One region of the Vibrio sp. HM8-C genome, then DNA from elsewhere that is predicted to be linked to it. Evidence: riboswitches for the same ligand, from Rfam matches in the RefSeq annotation. Region 1 holds a riboswitch; the other holds the start of a gene.
The links. Region 1 has a riboswitch for thiamine pyrophosphate ahead of thiD (bifunctional hydroxymethylpyrimidine kinase/phosphomethylpyrimidine kinase). Riboswitches for the same ligand answer to the same signal wherever they lie in the genome.
Positions count from the first base shown of each region.

Region 2: another riboswitch for thiamine pyrophosphate. It lies ahead of thiC (phosphomethylpyrimidine synthase ThiC); the one in region 1 lies ahead of thiD (bifunctional hydroxymethylpyrimidine kinase/phosphomethylpyrimidine kinase).

Region 1 is NZ_JBMMKS010000002.1:15,143-24,996, forward strand. Features, by position in the region: gene cspD (cold shock domain-containing protein CspD) at 181-402, shown strand; gene ACOSVQ_RS03075 (NADP-dependent isocitrate dehydrogenase) at 534-2,762, opposite strand; gene rluE (23S rRNA pseudouridine(2457) synthase RluE) at 3,078-3,782, shown strand; gene ACOSVQ_RS03085 (alginate lyase family protein) at 3,859-5,046, shown strand; gene thiD (bifunctional hydroxymethylpyrimidine kinase/phosphomethylpyrimidine kinase) at 5,038-5,862, opposite strand; TPP riboswitch at 5,945-6,042, opposite strand; tRNA gene ACOSVQ_RS03095 (tRNA-Lys) at 6,153-6,228, shown strand; gene hisIE (bifunctional phosphoribosyl-AMP cyclohydrolase/phosphoribosyl-ATP diphosphatase HisIE) at 6,260-6,871, opposite strand; gene hisF (imidazole glycerol phosphate synthase subunit HisF) at 6,868-7,641, opposite strand; gene hisA (1-(5-phosphoribosyl)-5-[(5-phosphoribosylamino)methylideneamino]imidazole-4-carboxamide isomerase) at 7,623-8,360, opposite strand; gene hisH (imidazole glycerol phosphate synthase subunit HisH) at 8,415-9,032, opposite strand; gene hisB (bifunctional histidinol-phosphatase/imidazoleglycerol-phosphate dehydratase HisB) at 9,032-9,854, opposite strand, start outside.
Region 2 is NZ_JBMMKS010000009.1:173,129-182,982, forward strand. Features, by position in the region: gene ACOSVQ_RS12385 (aminopeptidase P family protein) at 1-678, shown strand, start outside; gene thiH (2-iminoacetate synthase ThiH) at 806-1,924, opposite strand; gene ACOSVQ_RS12395 (thiazole synthase) at 1,921-2,721, opposite strand; gene thiS (sulfur carrier protein ThiS) at 2,725-2,931, opposite strand; gene ACOSVQ_RS12405 (HesA/MoeB/ThiF family protein) at 2,922-3,728, opposite strand; gene ACOSVQ_RS12410 (thiamine phosphate synthase) at 3,715-4,938, opposite strand; gene thiC (phosphomethylpyrimidine synthase ThiC) at 4,942-6,909, opposite strand; TPP riboswitch at 7,019-7,117, opposite strand; gene crcB (fluoride efflux transporter CrcB) at 7,170-7,553, opposite strand; gene ACOSVQ_RS12425 (multicopper oxidase family protein) at 7,691-9,067, opposite strand; gene ACOSVQ_RS12430 (GGDEF domain-containing protein) at 9,163-9,822, opposite strand.

The sequences.
Region 1 (9,854 bases):
TTATCCTATTGACTGTGCTCAATCATTGACTACATTGGTCAAATAGTGACTAAAAATTTGGCAGCGGCTGAATCGATATTCACTAATAGGAGTGATCACCATCAGATTTTCTGATAATGGATATTAGAGTGAATTTCTCCGTAACAACATCAGTAACAAAATGCATGAGGGACGTATAGCATGGCTACAGGTACAGTAAAATGGTTCAATAACGCCAAAGGATTCGGATTCATCTGTCCAGAAGGCGAAGATGGAGACATTTTTGCTCATTATTCTACTATCCAAATGGATGGCTACCGCACACTTAAAGCGGGACAGCAAGTAGCGTATGAAGTTGAACAAGGACCTAAAGGTTACCACGCTAGTAGTGTCGTACCTATTGAAGGGCAACAATCTAAATAGTTCGCTGCCGAATAAATCATTACCGATAATTGACCTGATGGTTGCTTAAAAGATAAAGATTTATTAATTAATAGATATGAAAAACCCGCCAATCGGCGGGTTTTGTATTTTCATTTGAATCGCTTTGAATATTACACGCGATCTACAATACTATTTAGTGTTGCACTTGGGCGCATTAAGCTAGAAACCAATGCATCATTAAGTGCATAGTAACCACCTAAATCACCCGCTACACCTTGTGCACCGTTTAGTTCAGCCACAATCTTCTCTTCGTTAGACAGTAGCTTCTCAGCAACAGGAGTAAACTCAGCTGCTAGATCTGCATCTTGAGTTTGTGCTGCTAGAGCTTCAGCCCAGTACGCCGCCAAGTAGTAATGGCTACCACGGTTATCCAGTTCACCCACTTTACGAGAAGGTGATTTGTTCAGGTCTAGGAATTTACCCGTGGCTTTGTCCAGAGAGTCAGCCAGCACTTGCGCTTTCGTATTGCCAGTCACCACACTTAGATGCTCCAAAGAAGCAGCAAGCGCTAAGAATTCACCAAGAGAGTCCCAACGTAAGTGGTTCTCTTTTTGAACTTGTTGAACGTGCTTAGGAGCTGAGCCACCAGCGCCCGTTTCAAACAGACCACCACCATTCATTAGTGGAACGATTGAAAGCATCTTAGCTGAAGTACCTAGCTCAAGAATTGGGAACAAGTCTGTTAGGTAGTCGCGTAGTACGTTACCTGTAACAGAAATAGTGTCTTTACCTTCTTTAATACGAGCTAGAGAGTATAGCGTTGCGTCTACTGGAGAAAGGATCTTGATCTCTAGACCAGAAGTATCGTGATCAGGTAGATACTGATTCACTTTCTTAATCAGTTCCGCGTCATGAGCACGAGCTTCATCTAACCAGAATACCGCTGGGGTTTTGGTTGCACGTGCACGGTTTACCGCAAGCTTAACCCAGTCTTGGATTGGAGCATCTTTAACCTGACACATGCGGAAGATGTCACCAGCTTCAACTTCTTGCTCTAGAAGCACTTTACCTGCTGCATCAACAACACGTACCGCACCATCGGCGTCTAAAATGAATGTTTTATCGTGTGAGCCGTATTCTTCCGCTTTTTGCGCCATTAGACCTACGTTAGGTACGCTACCCATTGTTGTAGGGTCAAATGCGCCATGTTCTTTACAGAACTCGATAACTGCTTGGTATACACCTGCGTAACAACGATCTGGGATCATCGCTTTGGTATCTTTCTGCTTGCCATCGGGACCCCACATTTGACCAGATGAACGAATCATTGCAGGCATAGATGCATCAACGATAATGTCACTTGGTACGTGTAGGTTCGTGATACCGCGGTCAGAATCAACCATCGCTAGTGGCGGTTGGTTTGCATAAACCGCTTGTAGTGCAGCTTCAATTTCATCGCGTTGAGCTTCTGGCAATGCTTGGATTTTTGCGTAAACATCACCTAGACCGTTATTTACATCAACACCTAGTTTCTCAAATACTTCACCGTATTTGTCGAATACTTCTTTGTAGTAAACCTTAACTGCATGACCAAAAATAACAGGGTCTGATACTTTCATCATGGTCGCTTTCATATGAAGAGAAAGCAGCACGTCTTGTTGTTTTGCGTCAGCAATTTCTTTTTCGAAAAACTCAACTAGCGCTTTCTTGTTCAGTACGCTTGCATCGATTATTTCTTTGTCTTTCAGTGCAAAAGGTTTTTTCAGTTCTTTAGTTGAACCGTCTTTACCTACGAACTGAATAGAAACCTGCGTTGCTCCGTCAACAGTGACTGATTTCTCGCTACCGAAGAAATCTTTATCACTCATGCTAGCAACGTGAGATTTAGAATCTGCAGACCAAGCACCCATTGAGTGTGGGTTCTTCTTCGCATAGTTTTTCACTGATGCTGGCGCACGACGGTCAGAGTTACCTTCACGTAGTACTGGGTTTACCGCACTACCTTTGATTTTGTCGTAAGTTGCTTTAATTGCTTCTTCTTCGTAAGTCGCAGGCTCTTCTGGGTAATTCGGAAGTGCAAAACCTTTATCTTGAAGTTCTTTGATAGCTGCTTTTAGCTGAGGAACAGATGCCGAAATGTTTGGCAGTTTGATGATGTTCGCTTCAGGAGTTTGAGCAAGTTCACCGAGTTCCGTTAGAGCATCACCAATACGCTGATCTTCTTTCAAATGCTCTGGGAAGTTAGCAAGAATACGTCCTGCTAAAGAAATATCGCGAGTTTCGATCTCAATGCCCGACGATGCTGTAAATGATTGGATAATTGGCAGCAATGAATATGTAGCAAGTGCTGGGGCTTCGTCAGTGATTGTATAAATAATTGTAGGTTTATTTGTTGGCATGAACTTTCCCTATTTGTTCTAACAACACACGGGCATGTGTTGTGTGAATGTACGGCTCAAGCGGGAAACATCCCAAACTTGGGCACGATAGTCTCACTCTTTCCTTTTTGTGTTCGAATAACTTCTATGTGCGAACAACCATAATGAGTCTTCGATGCAGTCCTTGAGTGAAGATCGTTATAATTAAACAAAATTAGGATAATAGTCTATCATCTTGTCGTTTATCCTATTTCTGGGCGCGCAAATGATAGCGCAAAACCGAGTTTCAGAAAACTTTCAAATACACTTCATTTACATTTTTGCAAGGTAGTTAACATGTCATCCAGCTCGCGTAGAAGCCCTGCTAACGCTTCTCACCCGACAAGCTCTCACTCAAAGAAGCCGCGTTTTAAACAAAGTAATCGCACAGCGTCTGGTCGCCCTGCAAATCAACAGCGAACACGTAAAGCTACCGACCAAAAACCTAAAGTGAGCCCAGAAGATCGTAAAGTCATTGTTTTTAATAAACCTTATGACACATTAAGCCAGTTTACCGATGGTGAAGGTCGTAAAACGTTGGCGGATTTCATCCCTGTAAAGGACGTGTATGCCGCGGGCAGACTGGATCGAGACAGTGAAGGTTTGATGGTGTTAACCAACGATGGAATCTTACAGGCAAAGCTCACTCAACCGGAATCCAAATCAGCAAAAACTTATTGGGTGCAAGTTGAAGGGGCGCCTTCTGAGTCAGATTTAGAAAAGCTTAGACATGGCGTCACTCTGAAAGATGGACCAACTCTTCCTGCAAAAGTGATGGTAATGGATGAGCCGCAACTTTGGGAACGAAATCCCCCAGTACGTTTTCGTGCAGCTATTCCAACGACTTGGTTAGCCATTACGATTATTGAAGGTAGAAATCGTCAGGTAAGGCGCATGACCGCGCACATCGGCTTCCCTACCCTTCGTTTGATTCGTTATTCCATGGGTAATATTGAACTTGATGATCTTCAACCCGGTGAGTGGAAAGAGATTCGTTTATAACGGCTTGAAAAAGTCTCTCTGACAGTCTGTTCAATCAAAATCAACAAACCCGAAATCGAAAGGAAGAGGATATAAGATGTTTAAACGCTTGGCTTTGCTTTGTGTACTTGTATTCTCTTCCACTGTTCAAAGTACGGTTTCCGAGAACACTCTTACCCCTATCAGCTACGATATTCAGGTTCTTGAGAACAACAAGAAAGACTTGCAACACCTAAATCAACCTTTCACCACTCTTATTCGCAGAGCCGATAAAGCATTAGCTAATCCCGTTGACCCTGTGACTAACAAGACGTCGATGCCTGCCAGTGGCGATATACACGACTACTACAGTTTTGCTCCTTATTGGTGGCCAAACCCAGACACCGAATCTGGTTTGCCTTACATCCGCAAAGATGGCGAATTCAATTTGGAAACCAAGAGCTCTGCTACCGATATGCAAAGGCTCACCACTTTTGCTAACAATGTAAAGTTATTCGGATTGGCTTACTACTTCACCGACGATCAAAAATACGCAGATAAAGCGATTGAACAGCTCCGAGCATGGTTCATCAACTCGCAAACCAGAATGAATCCCAATATGAATCATGCACAAGCGATACCCGGTCGAGTTAACGGGCGTGGTATTGGCATCATTGATAGTCGCGTGTTAATTGGCGTTGTTGACGCTGTTGAATTGATAAAACCAGCGCTCAAAGAAAAAGATTATCAAAGCATTGTTGCTTGGTTTACAGAGTTCAATCACTGGTTGGTGTCTAGTGCTAATGGTATGGATGAAGAAAAGCAGCACAACAATCACGGAACTTGGTATGACGCTCAAGTAGTAGCGTTTTCTTTGTTTACCCACCAACCCGATATCGCCAAACAACGTTTGCAAATTACGAAAGCCAAGCGAATTGCAAACCAATTTGACCAAGACGGAAAACAAGATGCGGAACTCGCACGCACTCGCCCTTGGCACTATTCCAATTTCAACTTGCAGGCATACAGCTTACTCGGTATCTATGGAGAAAAGCTTGGGGTAGATATTTGGGGTTATCAGACAAATGGTATCGCTCTTGAAAATGGCTATCGGTACATAGCCCAATACGCCATTGCACCTGAACTATGGAGCCTAAAAGAGTTCAAAAACATCAACCCAAGCATATCGTATTCGAACATGCTGTATGCCAGCCATGCTTATGCTGACCCAATATTTAAAAAAGCGGTCACTAAGCTCAGCCAATCCAAAGAGAACCAATCAGACATAGCGAATTTACTATTTTGATTGATGCAACATAAAGAAATGATCCACAGGACCTCGCCCCTGACCAACACTTAACTTATCTGCGCTTGCTATGGTTTGAATGATGTATTGTTTAGCATGAGATACCGATTGCTGAAGGTCATACCCCTGCGCAAGAAACGAAGCAATTGCCGATGACAAAGTGCAACCCGTCCCGTGCGTATTGATGGTATCAATTCTCTCTGCGCTTAATTGATGAATCTTCTTCTGAGTGATAAGCAGGTCATCACTGTAAGATGACTGCTCTAAATGCCCACCTTTTAGTAATACTGCTGAAGTACCTAACTGCCGTAGAGACAAAACCATATCGTTAATTTCATCAGCATTATTAGGTTCGTCTAGACCAGTCAAAGCAGCCGCTTCAGGAAGATTAGGGGTAATAATGTCTGCAATAGGCAGCAGACATTCTTTCAGACTGGATATCGCGCTTTGTTTCAGCAACAGGTCACCGCTGGTTGCCACCATGACTGGGTCTAACACGATAAATTGTGGTCTGTATTGACGAAGCTTATCTGCAACCAAATGGATGATGTCGCTATCCGCTAACATACCAATCTTAACAGCGACAATATTTAGGTCTCCAAACACCGCATCTAGTTGGCTCTCTATATGTGCTAGAGGAATGGGTAGAATGTCAGTAACACCTAAGGTGTTTTGCGAAGTGATAGCCGTGATAACGGATGCCGCATAAGCACCTGTAGCAGAAATGGCTTTAATATCGGCTTGAATGCCCGCTCCGCCGCCACTATCTGAACCAGCAATGGTAAGAACGACAGGAATTAAACTGGATTTATACATAACTGTTCCTTCGGGGTATGACATACAGGAACAGACTCGCGCGCTCACATCTGAAGAAGATGGCAACACGAGAAATTCAATCGGGATGATTGGATTAGTTCCCTACGTCAGTATTAACTGAATCAGGTTCAACGGGTCTCGCAATGCGATCTCAGCCTTATGGCTCCCCGACTAATGGCGGACAGAATAACAATTATTTTGTCAGTTATGCAATTTATTACGAGCGCAGAGAATAAGTTACGTAATAGCGTCTATACTTTGCTGAGTAGAATTACACCGTGAGAACAAGTAGGCCGTTAACTCAGTTGGTAGAGTAGTTGACTCTTAATCAATCGGTCGCGGGTTCGAGCCCCGCACGGCCTACCAAAACGTTCTCTTCAGCTAATTAAAGCTACCCTTACTTGTGACGCTCTTTGAGCTTATTAATCACATCACTCATTGATAAACCTTGGTCTTGAAGTAAGACGAGCAAGTGATAGATCAAGTCCGCAGACTCACAAACTAATTCCGCCTTATCGCCCGACGTCGCCGCAAGTGCGACTTCAACGCCTTCTTCGCCCACTTTCTGCGAAATGCGTTTGGTGCCACGCGCATAAAGACTAGCGGTGTAAGAGGAGTCTGGATCGGCACTCTTGCGGGCAGCCAATAGCTGCTCAAGTTGATGAAGCCACACCATTTGTGACTCCTCTTGTGCATCACCATCCCAACAAGTTGTTGTGCCAGTGTGACACGTTGGGCCAATCGGATTTACTTTTACCAGCAAGGTATCTTGGTCGCAGTCCAAAGCAATATTTTTCAATTGCAACACGTTGCCAGAGGTTTCTCCTTTGGTCCATAGACGCTGCTTGGTGCGCGAATAGAAAGTGACTTGTTCTGTTTCCAATGTTTTCGCTAGTGCTTCTTGGTTCATGTACCCCATCATCAGCACTTGGCTTGAACCAAAGTCCTGCACAATCGCAGGAACAAGACCATCAACCTTTTCCCAATTAATTCGTTCCGCTAGGCTCATAGTCTCACCTCAACCGCTTGTTGTTTTAAATATTGCTTGAGTTCACCAATATTGATGATTTGTTTGTGGAATACCGACGCTGCTAACGCACCATCAACATTCGCTAATTTAAACGCATCTGCGAAATGCTCCATAGCACCCGCACCACCAGACGCAATCAAAGGTACGCGACATACAGATCGAACCATATTCAGTTGCTCTAGGTCGTAACCGTTACGTACACCGTCTTGGTTCATCATATTTAATACGATTTCACCCGCGCCACGTTTTTGCACTTCTTGAACCCAATCTTTGGTTTCCCACTTGGTTGCTTTAGTACGCGCTTCATCACCAGTGAACTGGTAAACCTGATACTTGCCCGTCTCTTTATCAAAATAGGAGTCGATACCTACAACGATACATTGCACACCAAACTTATCCGCTAGATTGGTGATCAGGTCTGGATTCGCTAATGCTGGCGAGTTAATCGATACTTTGTCCGCTCCGAATTCGAGGATGCGAGCAGCATCTTCGGCTGATTTAATACCACCAGCGACACAGAAAGGAATGTCAATTACCTCTGCAACTCGCGCAACCCAGCTTTTATCCACCACACGACCATCACTGGATGCGGTGATATCGTAAAACACCAACTCATCTGCGCCCTCTTCCGCATAACGTTTTGCTAGCGGAACGATGTCTCCGATGATTTCGTGATTGCGGAACTGCACGCCTTTCACAACCTGTCCGTCACGAACGTCCAAACAAGGGATTATACGTTTTGCCAACATGCGAACGCCTCCTCAGTGGTGAATTTACCATCCAGTAACGCACGACCAACAATCACGCCAGCCACACCACTACCTTTCAGCGCTTCAATATCCGCTAAACTACCGATACCGCCTGAAGATTGGAACTGAACCTGTGGGTATTGTTTGCAAAGGTCAACATACAGCTCAACGTTAGAACCGGCTAGCGTGCCGTCACGGGAAATGTCTGTGCAGAGTACATGTTTCAAACCGACGGTTAGATAATCGTCAATCAGTGCTTCGATGGTGACACCTGAATCTTCCTGCCAACCGGAAATCGCCACTTTGCGTGTACCGTCAGCATCGATGTTAATATCCAGCGCTAGCACAATTTTTTCTGCGCCGTATTTGGTCATCCAACCTTTCACTAGTTCAGGTTGTTTAACAGCCGTTGAACCAACCACAACACGCTGCGCGCCTGCTTCGAGCAGGTCAACCACGTCTTGCTCGCTGCGTACACCGCCACCAATTTGAATATTGGCTGGCGTACCTGCCAGTAATTTTGCAATCAGGTCTAACTGGCGAGCACTGGTATCTTTTGCGCCCGTTAAATCCACAAGGTGTAGCCAGTCAGCGCCAGCTTTGTTGTATAAATTGAATTGTTCAACTGGGTCGACTTTATATTCTGTCACTTGGCCGTAATCACCCTGATAGAGGCGTACAACCTGACCTTCAATTAAATCTAATGCGGGAATAATCATTTCTGTTCCTTATTCGACTTGCCGCTTTATCGCTTACAGCTTCCGTCTATTTTTTTAGAGCTCTAGGAAGTTCTGAATTAACTTAGAACCGGCTTTTGATGAACGCTCTGGGTGGAACTGAACACCGTAATAATTGCCATTTTGAATCGCTGCGCTAAATGGATTTCCGTAGTCACATTCAGCAATGGTGTAGTCACCTACAGGCATTGCAAAGCTGTGTACAAAATAGAAGTACTCGCCCTCTTCAATATCTTTGAAAAGAGGGTTGCCAGCTTTAGCCGAAACGGTATTCCAGCCCATGTGAGGCAATGGCAAATCACCGGTTTGCATTAAACGAACTTCACCTTCAACCAAGCCCAGACATTCAACGATATCATCCGCTTTCTGTCCTTTCTCTTCAGATAATTTACCTAGTAACTGCATACCTAAACAGATCCCTAGTAGCGGTTTATCTACCTTTGCCACCAGCTCAATAAGGTTACGCTCTTCAAGGTTCTTCATCGCTTCGCTGGCTGTTCCTACACCCGGTAAGAACAGCTTATCCGCAGCAAGAACCACTGCTGGGTCTTTTGAAATCGTCACTGGATAGCCCAAACGTTCAATGGCAAATTTCACTGAAGAAACGTTGGCACAACCCGTATCGATAATGACAACTTTTTGTTCATTCGCCATTAGAGAACCCCTTTGCTGCTTGGCAACTCATTTCCTTGTACTTGAATAGCCTGACGCAGTGTACGACCAAACGCCTTAAATAAGCTTTCAATGATGTGGTGGTCATTCTCACCAGTAGAAGACAAGTGCAGAGTGCACGCGAGTGTGTCAGTCAAAGAACGGAAGAAGTGGTAAACCATCTCTGTGGATAAATCGCCTACTTCTGGGCGACTGAACTCAGCGTCGAATTTCAAATATGGGCGACCTGACAGGTCTAATGCACATTGCGCCAAACATTCGTCCATTGGCAGTGTAAAACCAAAACGACCAATACCACGCTTATCGCCTAAGGCTTCTTTAATCGCCTGACCAAGTGCCAAAGCGGTATCTTCAACGGTGTGGTGGTCATCGATGTGCAAGTCACCATCCACTTTGAGCTTCAATTGGAAACCGCCGTGAGTCGCGATTTGATCAAGCATGTGGTCAAAGAAACCTAAACCCGTTTCGATTTGGTTACCGCCAGTCTCATCAAGATTAACTGCAACCTGAATGTCCGTTTCTTTGGTTTTGCGAACCACTTTTGCAGTGCGAGCTTTTACTGTTAGGTCTTTGACGATTTGTGGCCAGTTCATCGTTTCTGGATTGTACTGAATACCACGAATAGCCATGTTCTCTGCTAACTGTAGATCTGTAAGACGGTCACCAATCACAACCGATGATTTAAAGTCAACTTTGCCGCCTTGAAGGTAATCTTTCACCATACCTAATTTAGGCTTACGGCAAGAGCAGTTGTCTTTTTCAAAGTGAGGGCAAATCAACACATCATCAAACTTCACCCCTTGA
Region 2 (9,854 bases), on a different contig from region 1:
GCCGCTATGTGCCACTACAACCACATGAACCAACCAGAGCCGGGTAAGCTTGAAATGAACACGCTCTACCTTGTTGACTCGGGTGGTCAATATATCGATGGTACAACCGACATCACTCGTACCATTGCTATCGGTACAGTGAGTGACGAAATGAAGCAACAGTTCACCTTAGTTCTAAAAGGTCACATTGCTTTAGCTAAAGCTCGTTTCCCGAAAGGTACTTGTGGTCACCAACTTGATGTTTTAGCTCGCCAACATTTATGGGCAAATGGCTACGATTATGACCACGGTACTGGTCATGGCGTGGGTCATTTCTTAAGTGTTCACGAAGGTCCACAACGTATCAGTAAGGTATTTAATAACGTACCTTTATTACCAGGTATGGTGTTATCTAACGAACCTGGTTATTACCGTGCCGACGGTTTTGGTATTCGTATCGAAAACTTAGAATTGGTAGTAGAAGTGCAAACTCAAGGTGATTTCCATGTTCATGGTTTTGAGTCTCTGACTCGATGCCCTATTGATGTTCGCGCAATCAATGTCAACATGCTGACTAAACCAGAACTGACTTGGTTAAACGACTACCATCAAAAAGTTTGGAGCGAAGTAAGCCCGTTAGTTGAAGGCGAAGTAAAAGCTTGGTTACAGCAAGCAACCCTGCCTATCGCGCATGCTTAATCCAACGCTCTAATAAAAATCCCTTAGTGTTACCACTAAGGGATTTTTGCTTTTTTGGGCTAAATAGATTTCCGTAGCAAAAGACATTTAATCAAGAAGAGTGTTTCACGTGAAACATCTGTCTCACTCAATAGCTTCCTGAATATGCGAAGTGCCAATCCTGCCAGACTGCTTCTAATCCACGGCTCTTCATTGCTGCTGCAACATCATTTGCAGAACGCTCGTCGCTGATAGCAAACTGCTCCAACTCAACATTGGAATTTGCATAGCCGCCGGGTTGCGTTTTCGATGCAGCAGAGATGCTTGTGATCCCTAGAACCGAAACATTGTCTCTAAACTCAGCAGATTCTCGAGTTGAAAGAGATAACTCAACTTCCCCATTCCACAATCGGTAAGCACATATCAATTGCACCAGTTGTTTGTCTGTCATGACTGATTTCGGCTGAAGCGATCCGGCGCATGGTCTCAAGCGCGGAAACGATATTGAATATCGACTCTGCCAGTAAGCTCTCTCAAGATAGTCGATATGTGCTGCAACATAGAAACAGTCTGTACGCCAATCTTCCAGACCGATTAGCGCCCCCAACCCAATCTTATCAATTCCGGCTTTTGCCAATCGCTCCGGTGTATCTAAGCGATAATAGAAATCGCTTTTTTTGCCACGTAGATGGTGCGAAGCATAAGTAGACGGATGATATGTTTCTTGGTAAACCATCACCGCATCTAAGCCTAAGGTTTTGAGCTCCGAATACTGGTGTTGGTCTAGAGGCTGCACTTCCATCGCTAAGTAGTTAAAAGAACGTTTAATCAACGGCACAGTTCGTCTGAAGTATTCCATTCCCACTTTGGTTTCATGCTCGCCCGTAACCAATAACACACTATCAAAACCCATCTGCTTAATGGCTTCTACTTCCTGCTCTATTTCACTTTCGGTTAAAGTTTTTCGCTTAATCCGATTACCCATAGAAAATCCGCAATAGGTACATTCGTTAGAGCATAAATTTGACAGATATAGAGGCACATAAAATGACATTGTGTTGCCAAACCGTTGGCGCGTTTTTAGATAAGATAGTTGGGCAAGTTTCTCCAAGTAAAGTTCAGCCGCCGGAGATATTAGCGCTTTAAAATCTTCCAAATTACGTTTGGATTTACTTAAAGCCAGTTCGACATCCTTAGCCGTTTTAGAATAGATTGAAAGCTTAATGTCATCCCATTCCAGTTCCTTAAACCTTTCTATAAAACTCATTCGGTACCTCCGAGAAAATCCGTAAACGGACTTGAAGCCACCGCATGGTTTACCTGACTAGCTAAACCACTTTCATAAGCCATTCTTCCAGCTTCAACTGCGAGCTTAAATGCTTTGGCCATAGAGACAGGATCGCCAGCTGTCGCAATAGCGGTATTAACCAATACTGCATCAGCGCCTAGTTCCATTGCTAAGGCAGCATCAGAAGGAGCTCCTATACCTGCATCGACAATGACGGGTACTTTGGCTTGTTCGATAATAATTTCGAGAAAATCTCGTGAAACGATACCCTTGTTAGTCCCTATTGGTGCGCCGAGTGGCATTACCGCAGCGCAGCCCACCTCTTCCAATCGTTTACAAAGCACAGGGTCGGCATGACAATAAGGCAGAACGATAAAACCATCTTTTACCAATTGCTCAGCGGCTTTTAATGTTTCAATAGGATCGGGCATTAAATATTTTGGATCTGGGTGAATTTCTAATTTTAACCATCGCGTTCCTAGTGCTTCTCTCGCCAAATGAGCAGCAAATATCGCATCTCTGGCAGTCTTAGCGCCCGACGTATTAGGCAGCAAATTGACACCCGCTTCGATTAACGGAGTTAAAATGTCGTCGTCTCTATTTGCCAAGTTAACTCTCTTCAGAGCCATAGTAACTAGCTCAGACTCACACGCTTGTATCGACGCAGCCATGGCATGGCGATTGGCGAATTTACCTGTACCAGTAAGCAATCTTGAACGAAATGTCTTGTCCGCTATTTGAAGTAAATTTTGCTGGTTTGAATATGAGTTAGACATCAATTAGCCTCCTGCTATCGCTTGGAACAGCGAGATTTGATCACCTTCACTGAGCTGTTGGGTTTGCCATAATCCTTTAGGAACAATTTGGTCGTTAATGGCAAATACGCATCCTACGGTTGGCAAATTCAATTCTTGTTGCAAACTAGCTAGTGTGCTTTGCAACTTAATTTGCTGACTTACACCGTTAACACTGATAGTTATAAACATGATTCCACCTCACTGTTCTGGTATGCACTCCCTCCGTCGTTAGACAGATCAGCACACACACTACAATCGGGATCTCGCACTAAGTTCCATGTTTGCCATATCATCGATTTGCCATCAAATTTGTACAAACGATGTGTCTTCAACTCTTTCAAACCAATCAAATACTGAATAGAAAGCAAAGCTTGTAAGTTACCGATAGTTCCAACAACCGGTCCAATAACACCAAGCTCGGTACACTTATTCAATGAATTGTGGCTATCGATAGGCACTAAACAGGCATAACAACCTGACGTTTTATTTTCAGAAAAATCAAACGCGATGACTTGCCCATCCCAACCAATTGAAGCACCTGAAATGATCGGTACTTTAGATTCATAACAGACTCTATTGATTAGATGGCGCGTCTCTAAGTTGTCTGAGCAATCTAATACTAAATCAGCCATTTCAACTTCTAGTGGTAAAACTGAACTATCTATTCGTCTAGCAACTGTTCGAACGTGACAATCTGGATTTAGCGCTCTTAACTGCTTTGCCAAAGCATCGACTTTTGGGATAGATACATGGTCTGTGCGAAAAGCTATCTGCCTAGAAAGGTTGGAGACATCAACTTCATCATCATCGCAAATCACTAGTTTTCCGATACCAGCACCGGCTAAATACAAGCTTGCAGCATTACCTAACCCACCACAGCCAATGATTAACACAGAAGAATCGCAAAGCCTTTTTTGACCCACTTCGCCTACTTCTGGTAAGCATATTTGTCTCTGATATCTGACAAATGCATTATCCGATAACATCACTAGCCTCCTGTTTATTCAAACTAGGCAGACTAAGTTTGTTTGTAAGTTGCGACACAGCCTTCGCGACATCGGTAGCTTGTGTTATAGCTCTTACTACTGCGATGCTATCGACGCCCTGCTCAACCACTTGTTCTATGTTGCTTAAATCAATACCGCCTATAGCAACACTTGGTACCCCTATAACATCACCATAGGGCATACTATCGAGTAGCTTTTGATACAGACCTAGCCTCACCAAACCTTGAGGTTTAGATGGCATCTGTTTAGTGGTTGTTGGGAATATATGACCAAGAGCTATATAACTTGGAGACAGTTGATGGATACGAAGCAATTCAAAATAACCGTGGGTAGAAAGGCCTAACGCCATTCCACTGTCCGCTATCTCATTCAAGTCTGCTTCTAATACATCTTCTTGACCTAGATGCACACCGAATGCTTTATGCTTTAACGCTAACTGCCAATAGTCGTTGATAAAGAGTTGCGCTTTGAACTGCTTGCCTAGCTCGATAGCCTTAGCTATATGCGTCTCCAAGTCATGTTGAGTTCGGTCTTTTATACGAAGTTGAAGCGTTGTAATACCAAGATTGAGTAGACGCTCAACCCACTCAACGCTATCAACCACAGGATAGAGTCCAAGTGACTGTTTGTTCAATCTCGCGAATTGTGTGCTCTGTACCGGAACAGATTGCGGCTCTATTGTTGGGAAGTTTTCAAATTGTGTTGGCCATGTTTCACGTGAAACATTCATAGCTGCACGACTTAAAACAAGTGCATCTTCTAATGGGAAATCTAGAGCCAGACAGCTAACAACCCAAGCGAAATGATGCCAAGACTCACCATCTGAATAAGAACTCTTAGAAGTTATGTTCTGGTGAACCAGATGCGTGCCTACACCTAAGTGCAACCAGCAATCAACCAATCGACCTGACTGAATAACACAAACAGAAACTGAACTAGAAGAAGTACTAACATTGGCCTCTACACCATATGAGAGTTCCAAAAACGATTCTTGGGGTTCATCGTTATCTATCTTGAAGAGATTGCTAAAGATACGAGAAGTTTGCCTATCAACAAGTTCAATAAATTGAGTCGGGCTTACGCCCAACTCAATATCGCTGATATCAAAGCCCTGCATTTGAGCGAGCAATAATACTTGTTGAACTTCTCCCGTGAACTCAAGGCAATGAGATGGGATAAGTATTTTCACAAGTTACTCCTCAGTCACTACAGCGTTCTGTTTCACCGCAGGATGATATAACTCCGAACCAGACTGCAGAAACTCAGCAGACTTCTGGCGCATCCCCTCAGCTCTCTCATCAAAAAATAAGGAGTCATCAAGCATTTTGATTTCTATCGCCTGATCCGCCGCGACTTGTTCTTTGTTATTGGCATACTCCCTCACTTCTTGCGAGATCTTCATCGAACAGAACTTAGGACCACACATAGAGCAGAAATGAGCGACTTTTCCAGACTCTTGAGGAAGAGTCTCGTCGTGGAACGCACGCGCAGTTACTGGGTCGAGAGAGAGATTAAATTGGTCTTCCCAACGGAATTCGAAGCGAGCTTTTGATAGAGCATTGTCGCGAATTTGTGCACCCGGATGCCCTTTTGCTAAGTCAGCAGCGTGCGCAGCCAGCTTATAAGTGATAAGTCCGGTTTTCACATCTTCCTTATTGGGTAAACCGAGGTGCTCTTTAGGAGTCACATAGCAGAGCATAGCGCAGCCGTACCAACCAATCATTGCAGCACCGATACCTGAAGTAATATGGTCATAGCCGGGTGCAATGTCAGTAGTCAATGGTCCTAGCGTATAGAAAGGCGCTTCATGGCAGTGCTTCAGCTGTTCATCCATGTTCTCTTTAATCATGTGCATTGGCACATGCCCTGGACCTTCAATGAACACCTGAACATCGTAATCCCATGCTATTTTGCACAGCTCACCAAGGGTTCTCAGCTCAGCAAACTGGGCTTCATCATTCGCATCAGCAACCGACCCCGGACGCAAACCATCACCTAAAGATAGCGAGACGTCATACTTCGCACAGATCTCACAGATTTCACGGAAATGGGTATAAAGGAAATTTTCCTGATGATGAGCTAAGCACCATTTCGCGATGATAGAACCACCACGAGACACTATGCCCGTAACTCGCTTGGCTGTCATAGGTACGTAGCGAAGCAATAAGCCAGCGTGGATAGTGAAGTAATCAACGCCCTGCTCGGCTTGTTCAAGTAAGGTATCTCGCATCACTTCCCATGTGAGGTTCTCGGCAATACCATTTACTTTCTCTAACGCCTGATACATAGGAACAGTGCCGATCGGCACCGGACTATTACGCAGTATCCACTCGCGTGTTTCGTGAATGTTTCTACCGGTAGACAGATCCATCACCGTATCAGCACCCCAACGAGTTGCCCAAACGAGCTTTTCTACTTCTTCCTCAATAGAAGAACTTACTGATGAGTTACCGATATTGGCGTTCACTTTAACAAGAAAGTTACGACCAATAATCATAGGCTCTGCTTCAGGGTGGTTAATATTGCATGGAATAACCGCTCTACCTTCAGCCACTTCTTTGCGTACAAACTCTGACGTTATATCTTTTGGCAAGTTTGCACCAAAGCTCTGACCTGAGTGTTGTTGGTTAAGTTGTTCATCCTGATATCTACGATTGCCCATATTCTCGCGCAGGGCAATAAACTCCATTTCAGGAGTAATGATTCCCTGACGAGCATAGTGTAACTGAGTGACTCGTTTGCCCTCTTTAGCACGACGAATCGAAGGTAAGTTGCCATAACGCAACTCGTCGAGTGTATGGTCATCCAAGCGTTCTTGAGCATATTCAGAACTCATAGAGTGTAAAATCTCAGTATCGTTTCGCTCTTCAACCCAATTGGATCTTAACTTAGGCAGACCACTATAGAGGTCAATCTGATGTTCTGGATCGGTATAAACACCAGAAGTATCGTAAACAGAGATGGGCTCATTAGACTTAAAAATCGGCGAATCTTTGCTGCCGCCAACTAAGCTATCGGCTAGCGCAATTTCACGCATCGGTACTCTTAGATCAGGTCTAGAGCCAGTAACATAAGTCTTGGTTGAATTTGGGTAAGGTTGGACAGAAAGAGTTTCAATAAACTGTTTTGCTTCCAGTCTCGCTTGTTTGCGATTCGACATAGCATTTTCCTTGTATTGTTTTAGGGATAAATGCTTGGCGGAAATATGTGTCAATAAGAGATGAGTAGACAGATCTTAGGTATGGGGCTAAAAGCCGACCAATCTAGAAAGAGGGTCTTCTCTTGTTCCCTTCGCTGGTATTAACCAGATCAGGTTCAACGGATCCCGAATAAACGGTCTCAGCCTTATGGCACTCCGACAAGTGAAACGATTATAGATAAAGAAATTTAGTTAACCAAGCACAAAAATAGAGCTTTTGATCAACCTTTTATTAACCACTGGTATGCAAGCCATGCGGCTGAAATGCTAAGTAATACGTTTAGAAGAACGTTGAACCCCATCTTAACAAACGCACCTTGTTGCATCATTAACACGTTGTCCATAGAAAACGTCGAGAAGGTTGTCAACGCACCTAAGAATCCTAGACCAATAATTTGACGCCACGGGTATGGTGCTAACCATTCGTTCTCAACCGCCGCAATCAATAACCCCATAATAAAAGAGCCGACCACGTTAACGGTTAGCGTACCGTATGGAAAAGAGCGACCAAATAAAGTGATACACATTTCTGATACGAGATATCGAGAACACGCACCGATCGCACCGCCGACCGCGATAAGACCCAAAATAGAAAATTGCCCCATGAACCCTCCCAAAATCATTTTGCTTATTGTACTGACTTATTGAGCAAAAAAGAGCCGAAAATGATGAAAATAAAGATCTCAGAATAAACACATGAGCCACGATAACTCGACACTTTTAAAACGTTACAGGAGTCACTTTAGGCAACTTCTACGTATCCCATCAAGCCTGTTTTCATATGTTCAATCACATGACAGTGATACATCCATCGACCAGGGTTATCCGCAACAAATGCAGCCTTCGCTGAACCATTTTTTCCAAGTAGCACAGTATCGGTATGGAATGGTTCATCAACAGGTTTACCATCGAGTTCCAAAACCGTAAATGTATGTCCATGCAGGTGGATAGGATGATGATACTGAGTGACATTTTTTAAGTTAAAAATGTAGGTTTTACCTAACTCCAACTTCGCAAGAGGGGCTGGAATGTTATTAGCACTCATTCCTTCCCACGCACGCTTATTCATCAGCCAAAAATTGGGTACTGCATGACCATGATTGTCTGCTGGCGTGACCGCACCTTCCCACTCGAACACAAAGTCAATTGACTGTGCATTTTGTAAATCTATTTTTGGAATTGGATTAAGTGGCAGAGCAGGTATAGAAGCACCCTCACTTAATGTCGATTGCTGAGATTGAAATTCGCACATTGGGAACGGGAATTTTCCTTTCATCTGGCGTACGTAAACTGTATCCCCAGCCTTAGGAGCGATAAAAGCCACATCAACCCTCATTCCAGGTCCAATCTTATGCTGAGTAAGCTTGTATGGCGTTTTTATGGGGTTGCCGTCAATGGCGATAATCCACGCTTCGACACCTTCAACAGAAATTGGATAAGTAATCGTGTTGTCGACGTTCGCTATTCGCAATCTAACGCTGGCATTTTGCTGAATTTGATAACTAGGATTAGGCACACCATTAACTGTACCCCACTCTCCCGGAGTCCCCATCCGAGCACTGTAGCGGGGAATCATCAGATCTTTCCACTGACCACTTTTATCAAGATGCCAGTGTTTTAGCGCCAGTTCATGTTCTTCTTCGAAAGATACTGGATTAGCTTCTTCCACGACGATCAAACCAACCAACCCCATACCTAACTGCTTAACACTATTCATATGTGGGTGATACCAGAAAGTACCTGCATCTGGAGGAGTAAACTCATAGACAAAGGTTTCACCGGGCATAATCGGTTTTTGGCTAAGAAATGGAACGCCATCCATACCAATTGGGATGCGAAGCCCATGCCAATGGATTGTTGTCGGCTCATCTAACTTGTTAGTAAAACGGATTGTCACTTTCTCACCCTGACGACAACGGATCGTTGGCGCAGGTATTGAGCCGTTAAAACCTAAAACAGACGTTTCATATCCAGGAACAACCTCAGCATAAGCAGGCTCAGCGGTAAGGTCGTAAGTAAATTGATCGTGATCGCTCCTAACCAAAGAACACGCTGGTAACATGCTGGATAAACCGATAGCAGAGCTAATAGAGAGAAAACGACGACGGGTGAGATCCATTCTTGCCTCAGGTATAACAAATAAAAGAAAGAGTTAATAAAACGTATTCTCAACACAAAGTAAACAGCGTAGGTTGCTTAATAGCACACACAACACTATTTCTTCACAATGCAATTTCTGCCTTTGCGTTTGGCCAGATAGAGTGCCGAGTCAGCTTTACTAAATAAACTATGAAGAGTGTCCTTTGGCTCTACGTGACTGTAACCGACACTGATCGTAACAGGGCTAGGAAGCATTGAGGATGCTTTTGTTTCAACAGACTGACGCATCTCTTCCAACAGACGCTGAACGCTTTCAGAATCGCTTTGAGGAAGAAAAATGACGAACTCTTCGCCACCATATCGGCCTATAAGATCTTTAGGTTTAATAAATGACGCGAGAATGTTACATACAGCGACAAGAGTATTATCACCAACATCGTGACCATAAACATCGTTAACCTTTTTGAAATGGTCGATATCAACAACAGCAATGAAACCTTGAGTATCTGAACTAGATAAGGATTTAGAGATCCGCTCGTTGATATAGCGTCTATTGTATAAACCAGTCAGCTCATCACGAATTGAACGCTCATAATGCCAATCGATTTGGTTGAACAAGAACAGGGACAATAGTGAGCCGAGTAGAAAGAAAGACACAATGTTCTGAGTGATGACGACAGCTACGCGGTAATAATCAGCACTGTCGCTGATTGCTAATGCAAGGGTTGGGAAACTTGCAGCGATCATACAAACCATAGCTGAAAGAGCAAGCATCTGCTCTCCTCTACCATTTGTCTCCTTATGCT